4 regions of the Streptomyces sp. R35 genome follow, and region 4 is predicted to be linked to each of the others. Evidence: riboswitches for the same ligand, from Rfam matches in the RefSeq annotation. Region 4 holds a riboswitch; each other region holds the start of a gene.

The links. A riboswitch is a leader RNA that binds a small molecule or an ion and turns the genes downstream of it on or off. The one in region 4 is predicted to bind cyclic di-AMP.
Region 1: another riboswitch for cyclic di-AMP. It lies ahead of AB5J50_RS30845 (NlpC/P60 family protein); the one in region 4 lies ahead of AB5J50_RS07375 (C40 family peptidase).
Region 2: another riboswitch for cyclic di-AMP. It lies ahead of AB5J50_RS36790 (M23 family metallopeptidase); the one in region 4 lies ahead of AB5J50_RS07375 (C40 family peptidase).
Region 3: another riboswitch for cyclic di-AMP. It lies ahead of AB5J50_RS29620 (transglycosylase SLT domain-containing protein); the one in region 4 lies ahead of AB5J50_RS07375 (C40 family peptidase).

What each region holds. Positions count from the first base shown of each region.
Region 1 covers NZ_CP163440.1:6,764,606-6,769,723, reverse strand. The annotation lists gene pcrA (DNA helicase PcrA) at 1-1,212, opposite strand, end outside; gene AB5J50_RS30850 (ScyD/ScyE family protein) at 1,288-2,370, opposite strand; cyclic di-AMP (ydaO/yuaA leader) riboswitch at 2,627-2,800, shown strand; gene AB5J50_RS30845 (NlpC/P60 family protein) at 2,808-3,974, shown strand; gene AB5J50_RS30840 (tellurite resistance/C4-dicarboxylate transporter family protein) at 4,072-5,049, shown strand; gene AB5J50_RS30835 (hypothetical protein) at 5,027-5,118, opposite strand, start outside.
Region 2 covers NZ_CP163440.1:8,137,884-8,143,001, forward strand. The annotation lists gene AB5J50_RS36780 (M16 family metallopeptidase) at 1-840, shown strand, start outside; gene AB5J50_RS36785 (pitrilysin family protein) at 837-2,225, shown strand; cyclic di-AMP (ydaO/yuaA leader) riboswitch at 2,451-2,611, shown strand; gene AB5J50_RS36790 (M23 family metallopeptidase) at 2,624-3,388, shown strand; gene AB5J50_RS36795 (GntR family transcriptional regulator) at 3,609-4,304, shown strand; gene AB5J50_RS36800 (HPr family phosphocarrier protein) at 4,523-4,804, opposite strand; gene AB5J50_RS36805 (GNAT family N-acetyltransferase) at 4,980-5,118, shown strand, end outside.
Region 3 covers NZ_CP163440.1:6,511,716-6,516,833, forward strand. The annotation lists gene AB5J50_RS29610 (HAD family hydrolase) at 326-1,138, shown strand; gene AB5J50_RS29615 (GNAT family N-acetyltransferase) at 1,224-1,661, shown strand; gene AB5J50_RS29620 (transglycosylase SLT domain-containing protein) at 1,674-2,423, opposite strand; cyclic di-AMP (ydaO/yuaA leader) riboswitch at 2,429-2,588, opposite strand; gene AB5J50_RS29625 (hypothetical protein) at 2,859-3,188, opposite strand; gene AB5J50_RS29630 (CocE/NonD family hydrolase) at 3,222-5,118, opposite strand, start outside.
Region 4 covers NZ_CP163440.1:1,540,976-1,546,093, reverse strand. The annotation lists gene AB5J50_RS07385 (alcohol dehydrogenase) at 1-763, shown strand, start outside; gene AB5J50_RS07380 (RpiB/LacA/LacB family sugar-phosphate isomerase) at 826-1,272, shown strand; gene AB5J50_RS07375 (C40 family peptidase) at 1,332-2,507, opposite strand; cyclic di-AMP (ydaO/yuaA leader) riboswitch at 2,516-2,676, opposite strand; gene AB5J50_RS07370 (molybdopterin-dependent oxidoreductase) at 2,819-5,118, opposite strand, start outside.

The DNA.
Region 1 (5,118 bases), 5.2 Mb from region 4:
CTCGTCCGCGACGAACTGGGCCTCGTCGTGCTCGGTGTCGGCGACATAGCCCGTGATGTTCGAACCGGCGCCCGCGTTGGTCCACAGGTTCTTGGGGCGGCGGGACTCGTTGCGCTCGATGACCGCGTTGGCCGCGGACAGGATCGTCTGCGTGGAGCGGTAGTTCTGCTCCAGCAGGATCGTCGTCGCGTCCGAGTAGTCCTCCTCGAACTGGAGGATGTTGCGGATGGTCGCGCCGCGGAAGGCGTAGATCGACTGGTCGGCGTCACCCACCACGCACAGCTCGCCGGGGTCGCTGTCGGCGGGCCCCACCAGCTCCCTGACCAGGGCGTACTGCGCGTGGTTGGTGTCCTGGTACTCGTCGACCATGACGTGGCGGAAGCGGCGGCGGTAGTGCTCGGCGACGTCCGGGAAGGCGCGCAGCAGATTGACCGTCGTCATGATCAGGTCGTCGAAGTCGAGCGCGTTGGCCTCGCGCAGCCGCGACTGGTACATCGCGTAGGCCTGGGCGAGGGTCTTCTCGAAGCCGTCGGCGGCCTGGCCCGCGAAGTCCTCCTCGTCGATCAGCTCGTTCTTCAGGTTCGAGATCTTGGCGCTGAACGACTTCGGCGGGAAGCGCTTGGGGTCGAGGTCCAGGTCGCGGCAGACCAGGGCCATCAGGCGCTTGCTGTCGGCGGCGTCGTAGATCGAGAAGGAGGAGGTGAAGCCGAGCTTCTTGCTCTCGCGGCGCAGGATCCGCACACACGCGCTGTGGAAGGTCATCACCCACATCGCACCCGCGCGCGGGCCGACGAGGTGCTCGACGCGCTCCTTCATCTCGCCCGCGGCCTTGTTGGTGAAGGTGATCGCGAGGATCTGGCCGGGGTGGACATTGCGCTCGGCCAGCAGATACGCGATCCGGTGCGTGAGCACACGGGTCTTGCCGGAGCCCGCGCCGGCCACGATGAGCAGCGGGGCGCCGGAGTGCACCACGGCCGCCCGCTGGTTCTCGTTCAGCCCGTCCAGCAGCGCCGCCGCGTCCACGGCGGGCCGGGGCGCGCCGTCGCGGTAGTACGCGTCCCGGTCCGGCGGCACGTCGAACTTCCCGCCGAACAGATCGTCCGGAACGGGCTCCGGTACGTGATCGTCCTCGGGCGGCGGCGGGGGCTCTTCCTCGTGGGCCCGTGAGGGCTTGAGGTCCGCCAGGAAGCTGTCATCAAAGAGGCTGCTCATCGCTCTCCGAGTCTAGGCCGCCCCACTGACAGCCCGCCGCCACCCTGAAAACTCGACCGGAAGTGGTGACGCGGCTCAGAAGCCCAGGATCTTCCAGAGCTGTCCGCCCGGCGTCTTCTTGCCCTCCAGCACCGTTCCGTTACGGTCGGCGATCGACCAGGCCGAGACATAGACCTTGCCGTCGTACGGGTCCACGGCCACGCCCGCCGGGAACGGCACCCGCACATTCGTACGTTTCCCGTGTGCGACCTTGGTCACCAGGCTCGCGAACAGTTGGCTGACGTACAGATCGCCGCTCCGGTTGAAGGCGATGCCGGTGATCGATCCGAAGCCGCTCTTCCAGCCGAGGATCTTTCCGGTGGCCGGGTCGACCTTCCAGACGCGGGCGGTGGGCTTGGTGGCCTCGCCGTTCAGCTCGCCTGCATAGAGGCTGCCGTCGGGGCCGAGGGCCAGCGAGGTCGGGACCGACTCGTGCTTGTCGTGGTCCGGGAAGACGGTGAACGGGCGGGCCTTGCCGTCGGGCGAGACGGCCACCAGGTCGTTCCCGGCCGCGTCGGCGACGATCTTGCGGCCGTCCGCGAGCGCGAGAACGGCGTACGGGTTGGAGTCGACGGCCGTCTTGTGCGGGTTGTACCTGAGCTCGACGGCGGAGATGTCGGCGGCGATCGTCGCCTTGCCGGGGGCGACGCAGAGCAGCTTGCCGAGCTTGTTCCAGGGCGGGCCCGTGGGCACCCCGGCCTCGGGCGGGGCCCAGGTCTCGACGCCCCAGACGCTGCCGTTCAGTGCGGAGACGCCGTCCAGGCCGGTCGCGAAGCCACCGTCCTTGGCGGCGCCCGAGGGCAGCCCGTCCACCACCCGGTAGTGCTTCCAGGCGCCGCCGTCCCAGAAGACCTTGGTTACGGCGGCCGTGGTGCCGATGCAGGTCTCGTCGCTCTCAGGCCCGCCGCCGAGGCACTTCTTGCCGCCCCGGCCGGCCTCGGCGACGTACAGCTGCCCGTTGTCGTACGAGAGCTGGCGCGGATTGTCGAGGCCCGTCGCGATGACGCGGACGACGGGCTTGCCCGCGGCGTGCCCGCCGGTGGCGCTCGCGGGCGCGACGGCTCCCGTGACTGCGAGAGCGACTCCCGTGGCGACGACGAATGCCTTGCGCTTCCTCATGGCCATACCCCCCTTTACCCACCCCCACGGCATCCGACCGTGACTGGCTGGAAGGTAGCGCCCGGAACGGGGCGGACGACGCCACTCCTGACAAGTCACCACAGATCACTCCGGATTGACCGCGCGGGGTGACGCCCAGGGCAAAGGTCACGAAAATGTATCGGGCATATCGCACATCAAACTTCACACGGGCCACACGAGTTGGCTAGCGTGCCGGGCAGGCCGTTCGACCCGCACCGGCGAACATCGCCGGGCCGTGCGGCCTCCGCCGAGTTCGGCGCGCCCTCGCGGCAGCCGGAGCCGGGGACCCAACCGACCTTGGGGTGAATCGGTCCACCTGCCTTGTGGGGCAAGGACCGTAGGGCAAACCTTCCGGAACCACCCGCCCGAACCCGACAGCTAACTCGGTAGGCGGATGACGGAAGGAGTCGCCTCTCTTGGCGTCGCATCGCACACCGCGTCCTACGGGTACGCGCGTAGCAGGCATACGGACCCCCGCCGCCCTGGCGACGGCGGCGCTCACCTCGGTGGCCCTGCTCTCCCAGACGGCGAACGCCGCGCCCTCGGCCGAGCCCAGGCCGAGCCTCGAAGAAGTCGAGAAGAAGGTCAACGACCTTTACCACCAGGCCGAGTCGGCCACCGAGAAGTACAACGCGGCGAAGGAGAAGACCTCCAAGCAGCGCAAGAAGGTCGACAGGCTCCTCGACGACGTCGCCAAGCGCACCGAGAAGCTCAACACCTCGCGCGAGGAGCTGGGTTCGTTCGCGGCGGCGCAGTACCGCACCGGGGCCTCCGCCCCCGACACCGCGACCCTCCTGCTCGCCGACGACCCGCAGGACTACTTCGACCAGACCCAGCTGATGAGCCGTCTGACCACCCGCCAGAAGGCGGCCGTCGACGACTACATCACGGAGCAGGCCGCCACCACGAAGAAGCGCGCGGAGGCCTCCAAGAGCCTGCAGACGCTGACCACCTCGCAGAGCGCGCTCAAGACGTCCAAGGCAGACGTTCAGAAGAAGCTCTCCGCGGCCCGCGAACTGCTCTCGGATCTGACCGCCCAGGAGAAGGCGCGGCTCGCGGCGATCGAGAAGAAGAAGCAGGAGGAGGCCGACCGCAAAGCGGCCGAGCTGGCACAGCAGCAGGCGGCCGCGGCGAAGGCGGCGGCCGAGAAGGCGGCCCAGCAGGAGTCGTCGTCGAGCACCTCGACCGGTTCGTCGAGCTCGACCACCACCGACTCCTCGTACGCCACCAAGGCCGCCAAGGCCATCGCCTTCGCCCGCGCCCAGATCGGCAAGCCGTACGTCTGGGGCGCGACGGGCCCCGGCTCGTACGACTGCTCCGGACTCACCCAGGCCGCCTGGAAGGCCGCCGGCGTCACACTGCCGCGCGTCACAACCGACCAGGTGAACGCAGGCACGACGGTCTCCCTCTCCGACGCCCAGCCCGGCGACCTGGTCTTCTTCTACGACGACGTCAGCCATGTGGGTCTCTACATCGGCAACGGCATGATGATCCACGCGCCGAAGCCGGGTGCGTACGTCCGCGAGGAGTCGATCTACTACGGCGGGACCTCGATCATCCACAGCGTGGTGCGTCCTGCGTAACGCGTTCTTGCGGGCCACGCGCGCGTGAGGCTTGTCATCGGCCACGCGCGCGCGTGCCCCGCGGGCAACCGGCCCGAAGATCCCTAGCATCGGCCCCATGCCAGCAGCCGTCTCCCCGCTCCGCACCTGGTGGGCCCAGCGGCCGCCCGCCGCCGGTGCCGCCGTCATGGCCACCGGCATCATCTCGGTCGGGCTGCATCTGACCGGCTACGAGACCCTGTCCCGCATCGCGCTGGCCCTGACGTCCGCCGGCTGGCTCGCGCTCGCCGCGGACTTCGTCGTCCGGCTGGTGCGGGAGCGGGAGCGGTGGGTGGAGGAGGCGGGCACACCGGCCGGGCTCACCGCCGTCGCGGCGACCACCGTGCTCGGTACGGGGCTGTCAGCACTGGGGTGGCAGGGGCCGGCCGAGGCCCTGCTCGCGCTGTCGGCCGTCCTCTGGCCGGTGCTGCTCCTCAACGTCATACGGCACTGGAAGCGCCGTATGACGGGAGTCGTGTTCCTCGTGTGTGTGGCCACGCAGGGGCTCGCGGTGCTGGGCGCCACGCTCGCCGCGGCCGTGGGCCCGGAGTGGCTCGCGCATACGGCGCTGGTGCTGTTCTGGCTCGGGATCGCCCTCTACGGGGTGGCGCTCGCGCACTTCGACCTCAGGGAGGTGGCCCGGGGCGCCGGGGACCACTGGGTCGCGGGCGGCGCGCTCGCCATCTCGGCGCTGACCGGGGCCAAGCTCATCGCCGCGCGCCACGTGAACCCGTACCTGTGGAACAACGACGACCAGGGCGTCCTGCGCGCCGTGACCGTCGCGCTGCTGGTGCTCGACCTCGCCTGGTACTGCGTCCTCGCCGTCGCGGAGCTGGTGTGGCGTAGACCCCAGCACGACGTACGGCGCTGGGCGTCCGTCTTCCCGATGGGGATGACGGCGGTGGCGACCCTGTCGGTCGCGACCGCCCTCGACGTCCCCTGGCTCAAGGGGCCGGGGCAGGTGCTGCTGTGGATCGCGGTGGCGGCGTGGCTGGCCGTCGCGGCGGGAGCCGTGCGGTCGTCCGCCGTGGCCATCAGGTCCAGAGCACCGCGATGAAGATGTTCGCGGTGGTCAGCAGCCCGACGAGCCCGAAGAGGCCCTTGTCCACCTTCTCGTCGTCCCGCT
Region 2 (5,118 bases), 6.6 Mb from region 4:
ACCCCGATCGGGTCGATGGCGGACCTGGACGCGGCCACCCTGGAGGACGCCCGCGCGTTCTTCCGCACCTACTACGCGCCCAACAACGCGGTGCTGTCGGTCGTCGGCGACATCGACCCGGGGCAGACGCTCGCCTGGGTCGAGAAGTACTTCGGCTCCATCCCCGGGCACGACGGCAAGCCCGCCCCGCGTGACGGCTCGCTGCCCGACATCATGGGCGAGCAGCTGCGCGAGGTCGTCGAGGAAGAGGTCCCGGCGCGCGCCCTGATGGCCGCCTACCGGCTCCCGGAGGACGGCACGCGCGCGTCCGACGCGGCCGACGTGGCGCTCACCGTCCTCGGCGGCGGCGAGTCCTCCCGGCTCTACAACCGGCTCGTACGCCGCGACCGCACCGCCGTCGCGGCCGGGTTCGGCCTGCTGCGCCTGGCCGGAGCGCCCTCCCTGGGGTGGCTGGACGTGAAGACGTCCGGCGATGTCGAGGTCCCGGTCATCGAGGCCGCCGTCGACGAGGAGCTCGCCCGGTTCGCCGAGGAGGGCCCCACGGCCGAGGAAATGGAACGCGCCCAGGCCCAGTTGGAGCGCGAGTGGCTGGACCGGCTCGGCACGGTCGCGGGCCGTGCCGACGAACTGTGCCGGTTCGCCGTCCTGTTCGGTGACCCGCAGCTCGCCCTGACCGCCGTGCAGCGCGTCCTCGACGTCACCGCCGAGGAGGTCCAGGAGGTCGCCAAGGCCCGCCTGCGCCCCGACAACCGCGCGGTGCTCGTCTACGAACCCACCGCCCCCGAAACCGCCGAAGACACCGACGCCGCTGAAGACACCGACGAGGAGGCGGCGAAGTGACCGAGCTCGCCACCATGGACTTCCACCCGCAGCCCCAGGCCGGCGAGGCCAGGCCGTGGGCCTTCCCGTCGCCCGAGCGCGGCACGCTCGACAACGGTCTGACCGTCCTGCGCTGCCACCGCCCCGGCCAGCAGGTCGTCGCCGTCGAGGTGATCCTCGCCGCGCCGCTGGAGGCCGAACCCGCGGGCCTCGACGGCATCGCCACGATCATGGCGCGCTCGTTCTCCGAGGGCACCGACAAGCACTCCGCCGAGGAGTTCGCCGCCGAGCTGGAGCGCTGCGGCGCCACCCTCGACGCACACGCCGACCACCCCGGCGTACGCCTGTCCCTCGAAGTCCCCGTCTCGCGCCTCCCCAAGGCGCTCGGTCTGCTCGCCGACGCCCTGAGGGCACCGGCGTTCGCGGACAGCGAGGTGGAGCGACTGGTCCGCAACCGCCTGGACGAGATCCCGCACGAGGCGGCCAACCCGGCCCGCCGCGCCGCCAAGGAGCTCTCCAAGGAGTTGTTCCCGGCGACGGCGCGCATGTCGCGCCCGCGCCAGGGCACCGAGGAGACCGTCCAGAAGATCGACTCGGCGGCCGTACGGGCCTTCTACGAGAAGCATGTTCGCCCCGCGACGGGCACCGCGGTCATCGTCGGTGACCTCACCGGTGTCGACCTCGACGCGCTGCTCGCCGACACGCTCGGCTCCTGGACCGGCTCGTCCGCCGAGCCGCGTCCCGTGCCGCCGGTGACCGCCGACGACACCGGCCGCGTGATCATCGTGGACCGGCCCGGTGCCGTCCAGACACAGCTGCTCATCGGCCGTGTCGGCGCCGACCGGCACGACCGCGTGTGGCCCGCCCAGGTGCTCGGCACGTACTGCCTCGGCGGCACCCTCACCTCGCGCCTGGACCGTGTCCTGCGCGAGGAAAAGGGATACACCTACGGTGTGCGGGCGTTCGGCCAGGTGCTGCGCGCCGCGCCGGACGGCACGGGCGTCGCGATGCTCGCCATCAGCGGCTCCGTGGACACCCCGAACACCGGTCCGGCGCTCGACGACCTGTGGAAGGTGCTGCGCACCCTCGCCGCCGAGGGCCTGACGGACGCCGAGCGCGATGTCGCCGTGCAGAACCTGGTGGGCGTGGCGCCCCTCAAGTTCGAGACCGCGGCAGCCGTCGCGAGCACGCTCGCCGACCAGGTCGAGCAGTACCTGCCGGACGACTACCAGGCGACGCTGTATCAGCAGCTCGCCGCGACCGGCACCGTGGAGGCCACCGCGGCCGCCGTGAACGCCTTCCCGGTGGACCGTCTGGTGACCGTCCTGGTGGGCGACGCCGCGCAGATCGAGGAGCCCGTCACAGCCCTCGGAATCGGTGAAGTGACTGTCGTCCGGGCCGAGTAGAGCAGAGCGGAACAGAGCCACTCCCTGAGGACCCAGGTGACTGAAGAGTCACCTGGGTCTTCTTTTGTCCGGACTTCATCCCCAAGATGTCCGTATTGGTAGGGAGGTTGCCTGTCTGCCCTGTGGCATGCGCTACAAAAGCCGTGATCCGTTTGTCGATTGAAAGATGTCCCGATTAGCGTCGGTGCGGCTGTTCGTCAGGCAGTGCGCCGCGCCCGCGGCACCGGACAGTCATCGCCGAGTCCCCGTACGGCGCGAGCCAGGGGAGCCGGGGACCCACACGTAGTCCCTGGGGTGAATCGGACGCCCTCCCAGGAGGGGGTCCGTAGGAGACCTTCCTGCTCCGAACCCGTCAGCTAACCCGGTAGGCGAGAAGGAAGGAAAGGATCAGCCCCTACATGGCGTTCACCTGTGGCACAGGGAAGCACCGTCGCCCGAGCCGCGTGCAGCGCACGACCACGAACGCCGTCGGCGTCGCGGCGCTCGCCACCACCGGTGTGATCGGAACCCTGGCCGCCCCCGCGCTCGCCGCGGAGTCCTCCGTCGAGCAGACCGGGCTCACCCCCGTCATCACCATCGGCGACTCCCTCGCCGAGAAGATCGACGCCCAGGCCGCGGCCCAGCAGCGCGCCGCCGACGAGGCCGCCGCGAAGAAGGCTGCCGAGCAGGCCGCCCGTAAGCAGGCCGCGGAGGAGGCGAAGAAGGAGCGCGAGGCCAAGGAGCGCGCCGCCCGCGCCGCCGAGCGCAAGCGCCTCAACACCTTCGTCGTGCCGATCACCGGCTCGTACATCTCCACCGGCTACAAGGCCGGCGGCAGCCTCTGGTCCTCCGGCAGCCACACCGGCGTCGACTTCCACGCCGCGTCCGGCACCTCGGTGCACTCCGTGGGCTCCGGCACGGTCGTCACCGCCGGCTGGGGCGGCGCCTACGGCAACCAGGTCGTCATCAAGATGCACGACGGCACGTACACGATGTACGGCCACCTGTCGTCGATCGGCGTCTCCGTGGGCCAGACGGTCACCCCGGGTCAGCAGATAGGCCTCTCCGGGGCCACCGGCAACACCACCGGGCCGCACCTCCACTTCGAGGCCCGTACGACCGCGGAGTACGGCTCGGACATCGACCCCGTCGCGTACCTTCGCTCGCACGGCGTGAACGTCTGACGTTCGGCGGCGTGAACGTCTGACGACCGCTTCATCAGATCTCCACCACTTCCGATGCCCCGGCCCGCCGAGCCGGGGCATCGTCGTTTCGCACGGCCGTCTGTCCAAAAAATATCCCTGGATTTCGGTCTGCCATCGGAAATTCCGGCTCCCTGCAATAGAGTCACTGAACAAGCGTCAATCGATGGCGTTTCGCGGGGATTAAAGCGGAGGTCCGGTCATGCGTATTCCGGCGCACTCGGTATGCACGGCGATCCGTGACGACATCGTCGCGGGTGTCTACGAGCGAGGGAGCCGGCTCACCGAGGAACTGCTCGCGCGTCGCTATGGCGTCTCGCGCGTCCCGGTGCGCGAGGCGCTGCGCACGCTGGAGGCCGAGGGCTTCGTCGTGACCCGGCGGCACGCGGGTGCGTGCGTCGCGGAGCCCACCGAGCTGGAGGCCTCCGACCTGCTCGAGATGCGCATGCTCCTTGAGCCGCTGGGTGCCGCACGGGCCGCGCAGCGCCGTACCGAGGCCCACCTCAAGGTGCTCCGAGGCCTGGTCAGGCTGGGTCAGGAGCGGGCCAGGAGGGGCCACAGCGAGGATCTGCGCTCGCTGGGCGGCTGGTTCCACGAGACCCTCGCGCAGGCCTCCGGAAGCCCCGCGCTGACCTCCACGCTCGGCCAGCTGCGGCACAAGATCGCCTGGATGTACGCGGTGGAGGCGCCGGCCAACCCCGCGGAGTCCTGGGCGGAGCACGGCGGCATCGTGGACGCGGTCGCGCGCGGCGACAGCGAGCGGGCCAGGGCGATCACGGCCCTGCATACCGAGCGCGCCTCGGCCGCGCACCGGCTCCGGTTTCCCGGCGGCGGAGATCGTCCGGAACGTGTGAGGACTTCGCAACATCCCGTAAACATGACGGGCCTGCGGCATTAACAAGGGCGCCGTATACAAAGAGGGATATTCGGCAGGGGGTCTATTTCTGTTGCCCCTCTTTTCGCGTGCCGTGAATTCCGGCGCGCGCTATTTCCGTGTGTGCGGCGCGAGGTGTGCGGGTGGCGCGCAGAGAATTCCTGGACGGTGTACCGAAAAGCGGCGGAGCCGCGCCGCCCGGGGTGGGGTGACGCGGCTCCGCCGCACGGTGCGCGTGATGCTCAGACGGTCTCGGGGAGCTCCTCAAGGCCCTCCGCGACCAGCTTCGCCAGACGGTCGAGGGCGGCTTCCGCACCCTCGGCGTCGGACGTGAGGACGATCTCCTCGCCGCCCTGGGCGCCCAGGCCGAGGACCGCGAGCATGGAGGCCGCGTTGACGGGGTTGCCGTCGGCCTTGGCGATCGTCACGGGGATGCCGGAGGCCGTGGCGGCCCGGACGAAGATGGAGGCGGGACGGGCGTGGAGGCCCTCAGCCCAGCCGACGTTGACGCGGCGCTCAGCCATGTGATGCTGCCCTTCAGTGTTCAGGGTTGTCTAGACCAGTGTCCCATAACGTGAAGCATGCCCGGGCGGCACTTCGTCCCGTCCGGAGTGACGTCGGACCGCGGCCTCGGTCCGACTTCCGTCCTCCACAGACTGCCTCGCGCCGTTGTCGGACGCGAGCCGTACTCTGGGGCCCATGCAGACCTCGTCGGACCGGCACGAGTACCCCGCTCACTGGGAGGCCGACGTGGTGCTGCGCGACGGCGGCACCGCACGCATCAGGCCCATCACCGTTGATGATGCCGAGCGCCTGGTCAGCTTCTACGAGCAGGTGT
Region 3 (5,118 bases), 5.0 Mb from region 4:
TTGAGGTTCATGTGTCTCCCCGCACTCTCTCGATGAAGGCCGGCGGCCCTTGGGTCGTCAGGGCCTGCGCCCGGATCATTCCACCCCGCCAACTCCACGCCACCACCGACCACTTCACCGTCCTCCCCCGCGCAACCCGCACCGCTCGCACAACCCGAACCGCTTGCACTGCCCGTACCGATCCTGCTGCCCGAACCGGCCGTGCTGCCCGAACCGGCCGCGCTGTCCGTGCCGCCCGTGCGGTGAACGGCGTTGCGGACGGGATACCGGACGTCGTCCGGTTCACGCCGGGCCGATGTGTCGTTCGATCCGTATTCTTCGGATCATGGCCGCTCCGACTGCATATTCACTCATCGCCACTGACCTGGACGGAACGCTGCTGCGCGGCGACGACACACTCTCCGACCGGTCGCGGGCCGCGTTGGCGAGAGCCACGGCTGAGGGGGCCCGGCATCTGGTGGTGACGGGACGGCCGGCGCCGAGGGTCCGACCGCTCCTCGACGAACTCGGCGGCGAGGGGCTGGCGGTGTGCGGGCAGGGGGCGCAGTTGTACGACGCCGGGGCGGACCGTCTGCTGTGGTCGGTGACCCTGGACAGGGAGCTGGCGGAGACCGCGCTGGGCAAGATCGAGGCGGAGGTCGGGCTGCTCTACGCGGCGGTGGACCAGGACGGCGTGGACGGACTGACGCTGATCGAGCCGGGGTATGTGATGCCGCATCCGACGCTGCCGGCGGTGCGGGTGCGGCGGCGCGACGACCTGTGGACGGAGCCGATCAGCAAGGTGTTGCTCCGTCACCCCTCCTTGTCCGACGACGAGTTGGCGTCGGCGGCGCGCGGAGTGGTGGGTTCCCTGGCGACGGTCACCATGTCGGGGCCGGGCACCGTCGAACTTCAGCCATGTGGCGTGACCAAGGCGACGGGGCTCGCCCTCGCCGCCGAACACCTCGGGCTCGGCCCCGCCACCACCCTCGCCTTCGGCGACATGCCCAATGACATCCCGATGTTCGACTGGGCCGCCCACGGTGTCGCCATGGCCAACGCCCACCCGGAACTCAAGGCGGTGGCCGACGAGGTGACCTTGTCGAACGAGGACGACGGGATCGCCGTGGTGCTGGAGCGGCTGTTCGAGGGCCGTTAGGCCCGGCCGCGCCGACACCTCCGTCCCGCTTCTGTCCCGCTGTCGCGACCCTGCGGTCCGGGAGGCGGCCGATACGCTCCGGCGCATGAGCGTTCAGGTGGAGATCATCCGGGAAGCGAGTCAAGAACTTGTCGACGCCTTCGGCCGGTTGCTGCCGCAGCTGTCCTCGACCGCCAAGCCACTCGACCGCGAGGCGGTCGAGCGGATGGTGTCCTGCGATGCGAACACGGTGCTGGTCGCCCGGGCGGCGGGCGAGATCGTCGGCACGCTGACCCTGGTACTGCTTCCCGTGCCGTCCGGGCTGCGCGGTCGCATCGAGGACGTGGTTGTGGACGTTGCGGCGCGCGGCCGGGGCATCGCGGCGCTGCTGACTCAGGAAGCTCTGCGGATGGCCCGGGAAGCGGGCGCCCGGACCGTCGATCTGACCTCCCGGCCGGATCGGCCGGCCGCGAACCGGCTGTATGAACGTCTTGGTTTCCAGGCCCGGCAGTCGACGGTCTACCGGTACCTGGTGGACGGGTAGGGGGAGGGCTGGTCAGTAGGCCCCGTTGACGTTGTCGATCGAGCCGTACACCGCCGCCGCGTAGTTGCAGGCCGCCGTGATGTTCGCGACCGGGTCGTAGGGGTTCGTCGACGTGCCGGCGACGTGGTAGGCGTTGAAGGTCGGGTCGATGACCTGGAGGAGGCCCTTGGAGGGGGTGCCGGCGACAGCGTTGGAGTCCCAGTTGTTGATGGCCAGGGGGTTGCCCGAGGACTCGCGCATCACGTTGCGGTAGATGCCGTTATAGGTGCCCGGAATGCCCGACTTGGCCATGATGTCCAGGGACTGCTTGATCCAGCCGTCGAGGTTGTTGGTGTACGTCGTGGCGGAGGCGGGGGTGGTCGTGATTGCCTTCGCCGTCGAGCTCGACGTGGTCGACTTCACGGTCTTCGTGCCCACCGTCAGCGTCAGGCCCGGGCGGATCAGGGCCGGGTTCGCACCGATGACCGCTCTGTTCGCCTCGTACAGCTTCTTCCAGCCGCCGCTCGTGGGGTTCTTCTGCGCGATCGTGGAGAGGGTGTCGCCGGCGGCCACCTTGTAGGTGAGGAGCTGGACCTCCGGAGTCGTGACCGCGGCGGTCTTCGCGACCTGTGCCACCTGTGCCACCTGGGTCGGTGTGGCCGCGTGCGCGCCGGTCGCGCTCACGAGGGGGAGCGCGAGCGCGGCTCCGCTCGTGCCGACGGCGATCATGCCGCGGGTGAGGGTGCTGGTCTTGGGGCGGCGGTGCTTGCCTCGTACGGGCATGGCGCTTTTCCTCTCCGGTGCCTGCGAGGTGAGCTGTCGGGTTCGGGCGGGAGATGCCCGGCCGCGCTGTGGACGCGGCTTCACCCCTAGCCGTTCCGGGGTTCCGGTTCGGCGGCTTACCTGGGTCCCCCGCTCCTGCCGTGCGTGCGTGGGTGGGTGGGGTTTCCGGGCGGCGGCAGGATTCGGCGATCCGCTCGGATCGACGTGAACGTATGCGAGAGCACATGTCGGGAACAAGACCTGATGTCGCAGTGAAGATCGCTTTAGCCCGGATATGGCGAGGGTGAAACGTCCGATTGATCCGGAATTCGATCCTCAACTTGCCTTTTGCAAAGGGGGAAGTCACCGAGGGGGCTCTGGCGCGGGATCCGGCCGGGCGTGACCCAATTCACGCGACTGGGCGGAATTAAAGCGGCAAGACGGGCAACTCGGTCATTACGGTTCGAGCGTCCAGGCGGGGGAGTGCCTCGGCGGAGCCGGGCGGACCTCCCACACGGAGAGATCCGTGTCGGGGTCGTCGTCGGGGAGGCGGCCCGCGTTGGGCTTGAAGTAGAGGCCGTAGCCCCAGTATTCGGGAAGCTCGTGGCACATCAGGTCGGGATACGGCTCGAACTTCTGCCCCTCGTATGCCCTGTTGATCCTCGCCACGGCCTCCGCCCGCGAGATCCCGAAGCGCGTGACCATCTCCTGGGCCATCTCACGGAAGTACGCGAGCATGCCCTCGTCGAGGTCCATCAGGAATTCCCCGGTCCGCGATCGCGCCATGGTGCGATCGTTCCCCATGGCGCCCCTGGGCCTCTAGCCCGCCGTTCTGGGAATCCTCTTCTCCCACGTCCGGTGGAAGACCACCTCGTCGCCGTCCTTGCAGATCACCTCGTTGGAGGTGATGAAGTCCTCGGCGTCACAGGTGATGTCGGACGTCGTGGACACCCGCGCGTCCCAGGGCAGGTCCGGGCGGTGGAGGCGGACCGACCAGGTCGAGCGGGCGCGGGCCGACAGGGGGTCGGAGGCGTCGATCGTGTACGTCTCCAGCGCGTCCTCGGTGAATTCGAGGCCGTCGGGGTACACGCGCGTGCCGCCGTAGCGCGGGTCCACCTCCAGACGCCAGGTGCCGGCGGCCACGTCATGGACGACCAGGCGTTCCGGACGGGGTTCGTCCAGCGTCGCGGGGACGACGACTCCCAGGGGCTCGGACTGCTCCGGTTCCTCGAACGTGAGGGAGGGCGTCGACTCCTTTGCCCGCAGCGGGAGTTCCAGCGTGCTGCCCGCCGGGTCCAGGGTGAAGCCGGCCTCCGAGCCCGGCTGGGGCCAGATCCAGGGCCAGTACGCCGAGGAGACGGAGAGGCGGATGCGGTGGCCCGCCGGGAACGCGTAACCGATGCTGTTCAGGTCGAAAACCACGTCCTCCGTAGCGCCCGGTTTCCAGGAAACCGCCTGGTCACGGCCATAGCGCGCTGACAGGTTCAGCACACCTCGGGTGACGAGTGTCGAGGCTCCGTCGGGGGCCACGTCGCAGAGGCGGGCGATCACCTGACCCCGGGGGGTCGAGGACGTCAGCCGCAGCCGGACCACCGGACGGCCCAACACCCAGGTGTCCTCCGGCACTTCGAACTCGAAGCACGCCGATCTGGCGTCCTCCTCCCGCTGGTCCGGCGGCAGATCCGCGTCGTTCCCGAAGGGGAAGAAGCGGCCCGCGTCCACCCCCGTGTGCTGGGGGGAACGGACCAGGACCGGCGCCCCCTGGAGCGCGTACGAGACCGGGGTCACCGAGGGGGAGGGCCAGGCGGGGTCACCCACCCAGCGGCCGGGCAGGGACGGGTACGTCGTCGCCGGGGGGTGCGCGTCCATCACGTACGAGCGGAGCACGGGAGTGGACATGGCGCCGGTGTCCTTGTCCCGGAGCCAGTGGTCCCACCAGCGCAGGGTCTCCTGGAGGAAGCCGATCGCCGGGCCCGGTGGCAGGCCCCGGTCCGGGTACTGGTGCGACCAGGGGCCGATCAGGCCTCGTACGCGGTCGGGCGGCAGGTTCTCGACCAGGCGCAGCACCGTGTCGCGGTACGGGTCGTGCCAGCCGCCGACCGCCAGGACCGCCGCGCGGATGGCGCCGTAGTCCTCGCAGGCGCTGCCGTGGCGCCAGTACGCGTCCCGGGTCTGGTGGGACAGCCAGGTGTGGACGAACGGGTCGACCGCCTCCAGGCGCTTCACCCACATGTCCCGCCACATCACCTCGCCCACGTGCACCGGGTCGGGTGGGCGGGAGACGAAGGCGAGCATCGTGGCCGCCCAGGCGTGCATGTCGACGGCGAGGACGGAACCTCCCATGTAGTGCACGTCGTTGTCATAGCGGTCGTCCGTCGAGCAGACCGTGACGATCGCCTTGAGCGGCTCGGGCGCGAGGGCCGCGATCTGGAGGGAGTTGAAGCCGCCCCAGGAGATCCCGAACATGCCGACCTTGCCGCTGCACCAGGGCTGGGCGGCCAGCCAGTCGACGACCTCCACCCCGTCGGCCAGCTCCACCTGCGAGTACTCGTCCGTCGGCATGCCCTCCGAGTTGCCGTGACCGCGGACGTCCACGCGGACGGAGGCGTAGCCGTGGCCCGCGTACCAGGGATGGCGTTGCCAGTCGCGGGGCGCGGTCCAGTCCGTGAGGCGGTACGGGAGGTATTCGAGGAGGGCGGGTACGGGCTCGTCGGTC
Region 4 (5,118 bases):
GGTGGGCTGGTTCGGAGGCAGCTGCGGCTACTGCGAGCCTTGCAGGCAGGGCGACTTCATCGTGTGCGAGAACCTCAAGGTCCCCGGGTGGGCCTATGACGGGGGCTTCGCCGAGGCGGTGATCGCGCCGGCCGACGCCTTGGCCCGGATTCCCGACGCGCTGACGGCGAGCGACGCGGGGCCCATGGCCTGCGCGGGTGTGACCACGTTCAACGGGCTGCGGCGCAGCTCCGCCCAGCCGGGCGATCGGGTCGCCGTACTCGGCATCGGCGGACTCGGCCACCTGGGCGTGCAGTACGCGGTCGCCATGGGCTTCGAGACGGTTGCGATCGCCCGGGGAGCCGGCAAGGCCGACTTCGCCAAGCAACTCGGCGCTCACCACTACATCGACAGCACGGGAGACACCGCCGTCGCGGACGCCCTGCAGTCTCTCGGCGGTGTCAAGGTCGTGCTGGCCACCGCCGGCAGTTCCGACGCCATCACGGCGACCATGGACGGGCTGTCGCACCGTGGTGAGCTGGTGGTCATCGGGGTGGCTCCCGAGCCACTGGGGATCAGCCCGCTCCAGCTGCTCATGAGCGGCAAGGTCGTCCGCGGCCACCCGTCGGGCACCGCGCAGGATGTGCAGGACACCATGGCGTTCAGCGCCCTGCACGGCATCCGCCCGACGGTCGAGACCGTGCCGCTGGACCAGGCCGACGAGGCGTATCAGAAGATGCTCTCCGGCACGGCCCGCTTCCGGATGGTGCTCACCACCCGCTGACGTACGCGCCCCCGTCGCCCACTCGCAGGACGCGAGCCCAACCGCTGGGTAGTCTCCCAGACATGCGGATCTCCGTTTCCTCGGACATGGACGAACCCGTGGCCCGCTCCCTTGTCGCGGAGCTGTGCAGCCGTGGCCACGAGGTGCGGACGCATGGGGCGCTGCGCCCCGGGGACGACCCGCGGTGGGCGGCGTGCTCGGAGGCGGCGGCCCGGGAGGTCGCCGCCGGGACGTCGGACCAGGCGATCGTGTGCTGCTGGACCGGCACGGGCGCGTCGATCGCCGCGAACAAGGTGCCAGGGGTACGAGCGGCCCTGTGCACGGACGCGTACACGGCGGACGGCGCCCGCCGCTGGAACGACGCCAATGTGCTGGCGCTCAGCCTGCGGCTGACGTCCGAGCCGCTGCTCAAGGAGATCCTTGACGCGTGGTTCGCCGCCCAGGCCAGCGAGGACGCCGACGACCGGGAGAACGTGGCCCATGTAGGACGCCTCGACCTCGGGGGATAGCGGGCCCCAGGGCCGTGGAACCCCGCGACCCCGCGACCCCGCTGCCCCCCTGCCGGGCTTCAGGCGGGCCGTGTCGCGCCGTGGATCGCCGACTCGCCGGCGAAGAAGATCGACTCCTCGCGAAGGTAGCCCCCCTGGCTCGGGGCATGGATCATCATGCCGTCGCCGATGAAGAGGCCGACGTGGCCGGCGTCGCCGTAGAAGAAGATCAGGTCGCCGGGCCGGATACTGGCGAAGGGGATCGCCGTGCCGGTGACCGCCTGCTCGTACGCGGTGCGCGGGAGTGCGACCCCGGCGGTCTTCCAGGCGGCTTGGGTCAGGCTGGAGCAGTCGTACGAGCCCGGTCCGGTGGCGCCCCAGACACACGGTCTGCCGATCTGTTCACGGGCGAAGGCCAGCGCCTTGGCGGCCTTCCTGCCGTACTCGGAGTCCGATGCGCTGTCCGCGCCGAACGGCATGCTCGTGTCGAGCAGCATGCCCCCGGCGAGGGAGGTGTCTGTGCTGAGGGCGGCCGATTGCGGTGTCTGCCACCCCTCCTGGGCCTGGCGGTCGGCCCATGCCCCGGCGGTGGGCCACGCGTCCTCGGCCGGTCGGGAGGCGATCGCGGCCAAGGGCGTGCTCCGCTGTGCGGCGGTGTGCTGGGTGAGCAGGTCGCGGGCCTTGGCGAGCTTCTGCTGGATCTGTTCCTTGGAGGTCTTCAGCGAGGGCTGCCGGGGCTCGATGGCCGCTGCGGGCAGGGCCTTGGTGGCTTCCTGCCGTGTCTCCGGTGCGGCCGGCAGCGCGGCGACGGCCCTGGCGGTCAACTCCGCCACGGGACCGGCGGCCCTCCCGGCGGCGGGACCGGCGGTCAGTTCCGCGACGGGACCGGCGGTCAGTTCCGGGACGGGTCGGCCGGCCGCCGGCTGTGCACGGTCGGTGAGTGCGTTCTGCGGGCGTTCCGCCGGGCGGGCCGGCATTCTGTCGGCCGGGAGCCTGGCGGGCACGGTGGGACCCAGCCGCGTGCGCGCCACGTCGAACCACTGCCTGGTCACGTCGTCGACGGCGGGATCGGTGCGCCTGCGCCCGTTGTCGGCCGCCGGGTTGACGCGCCCCCGCGTCCCTGCGGACGTCGCGCGGGTCGCGTTGTAATTACCGGTGGCGGTCTCGGCCTGGTCGTAGAGGGCGCTGATCCGCTGCCGGACCTCTTCTTGGCTAGGCCCGTCTGCCGCGCGGGATGTGGCTTGTTCCGGCGCCATGGGAGACGCGCTCCTTCCGTGTTCCGCCTACCGAGTTAGCTGTCGGGTTCGGGCGGACGGTTCCGGAAGGTATGCCCTACGGCCCTTGCCCTGCTGGGCAGTTGGGCCGATTCACCCCAAGTTTCGGTTGGGTCCCCGGCTCCGGCTGCCACGGAGGCGCACCGAACTCGGCGGAGGCCGCGCGACCCGGCGAGGTTCGCCGGAGAGAGTCGTGTTGCCTGTCGCCAACCTAGCCAATTTGTGTGGCTCACGTGAAGATTGAAGCGCGAAGTGTCCGATATGTATTTGTGACCTTCGTCGTACTGGCTGCCTCAGTAGACATCGCGGACGTAGCGTTTGTCGGCCGCGAGCTGCTTGACGAACGCGGCGGCGCCGTCCTCGTCCAGACCGCCGTGCACGACGGCGATGTCGCGCAGCGCCCGGTCGACGTCCTTGGCCATACGGGAGGCGTCACCGCAGACGTAGAAGTGGGCGCCGTCCTGGAGCCAGGACCACAGTTGGGGGCCGTGCTCGCGCATACGGTCCTGGACGTACACCTTGGTGCGCCGGTCGCGGGAGAAGGCCGTGTCCAGGCGCGCGAGGGTGCCGTCGGTGAGATGGGCGGCGAGTTCGTCCTCGTAGTAGTGGTCGGTGGCGCGGTGCTGTTCACCGAAGAACAGCCAGTTGGGGGCGGGGTGGCCGAGCGCGCGTCGCTCGTCGAGGAAGCCCATGAAGGGGGCGACCCCGGTGCCGGGGCCGACCATCACCATCGGAGTGGCGGGGTCGGTGGGCGGCCGGAAGTGCGGGGACCGCTGGACGAAGACCGGTACCGGACTGTCCGGTTCGGCGTCCGCGAGGAACGGGGAGCACACGCCCTGACGGAGGCGGCCGTGCAGGTTCTCCCAGCGGACGACGGACACCGTCAGCGAGACCAGGCGGGGATCGCTGAGCGGGCTGGACGAGATGGAGTACAGCCGCGGTTGCAGTCGCTTGAGCGCGTCCGTCCATTCCTGCGCGGTGGCCCGCACCGGAAGCTCGGTGAGGACGTCGACGGTCTGCCGGCCCCAGCACCACTTCGCGAGTTCGTCCTTGTTGTCGGGACGCAGCAGCTTCTTCAACTCGCGCGGGTCATGGACGCGTTCGCTGATGAAGCGCAGCACGTCGGGGGTGACGCGGGTGATGTCCAGGTGCTCGCGCAGGGCTTGGCGCAGGGCGACTTCACCGACGCCCGCGACCTCCACGGTGGCGGCCGGGTCGAGCCCGGTGACGGCCAGCCACTCGCCGACCAGCTCGGGGTGGTTGAGGGGACGTATGCCGAGTGCGTCACCGGCCTCGTACGCCAGCGGTACGTCGCTGTCGCTGGTGTCGAAGGTGAAGCGCCGTACTTCTTTGCCCGCCCCCGGCCGGCTCAGCAGCCTGTTGCCGGTGAGGCGTGCGGTGACCGGGGCGGGCTTCCGTGCACTCCGGGAGGGCGCCGGGGCGAGTGCCGGCGCCGCCACAGGGGCGGGGGTCAGCGCGGTGAGGACCTGGTCCAGCCAGGCCCGCGCCGAAGGCTCGTAGTCCGGTTCGCAGTCCGTGCGGGGCGCCAGACGCACCGCGCCCAGCTCGTCCAGGCGCTGGTCCAGACGGCGGCCGTGCCCGCAGAAGTCGTCGTAGGAGGAGTCACCGAAGGCGAGGACCGCGTACTGCCTGCCGGCAAGGCTCGGGGTGTCGTGCGAGGCCAGGGAGTCCCAGAAGGAGGAGCCGTTGTCGGGGGCGTCACCGTCGCCGAAGGTGCTGGTGATCAGGAGCAGCCCGGCGGCAGGCGGCAGCGCGGCGAGATCGGCGTCGTCCATGCCGACGAGGCTGGCCCGGTGTCCGGCCGAGGCGAGCCGCTCGGCGGTGGCCGCCGCGAACTCCTCGGCGTTGCCGGTCTGCGACGCCCACAGGACGACGATCTCGCGTCCCTCGGGGACGGACGTTCGCGGCACGGAGACCGCGGCGGGCACGGCGCGGGAGTACATGCCGGCCAGCACGCCGTTGACCCACAGCGCGTGGCCGGGGCTGAACGGCGCCGTCGGCGGGAGCACCGGCACGCCGGGGGCGCCCGCGTCGATACCGGCGAGGAATCCGACCAGATAGGTGCGCTCGGTCTCGCTCAGCGCGGGCGGCGGCGGGGCGGGGTCCAGACCGAGGGCGGTGGCCGCAGCGCTCGGCACCGCGTCTCCGGGTGCGGTCGTCCGGGCCATGGCCGGGACGGGTACGTCGGCCCGCGCGGGCACCTCGGCCGGCACGGCAGCCCGCGCGGCCACCTTCGCCAGCGACACCGCGCACACCTTGAACTCGGGCTGGAAGGAGAGCGGGTCGACGGCATCGCTGGTCACGGCGTTGACGCTCAGATACTCGCCGAACAGGTCGTTCCAGTGGAACGGCGCGAAACAGTTTCCCGGCCGGACCCGGTCCGTCACCACCGCGGGCAGCACGGCCCGGCCGCGCCGGGAGGCGACCTCCACCGAGTCACCGTCGCGGATGTCCAGCGCCTGGGCGTCGTCAGGGTGCAGTTCCACGAACGGGCCCGGGTTCAGCTTGTTGAGCTTGGCGACCTTGCCCGTCTTCGTGAGGGTGTGCCACTGATGCTGCACCCGCCCGGTGT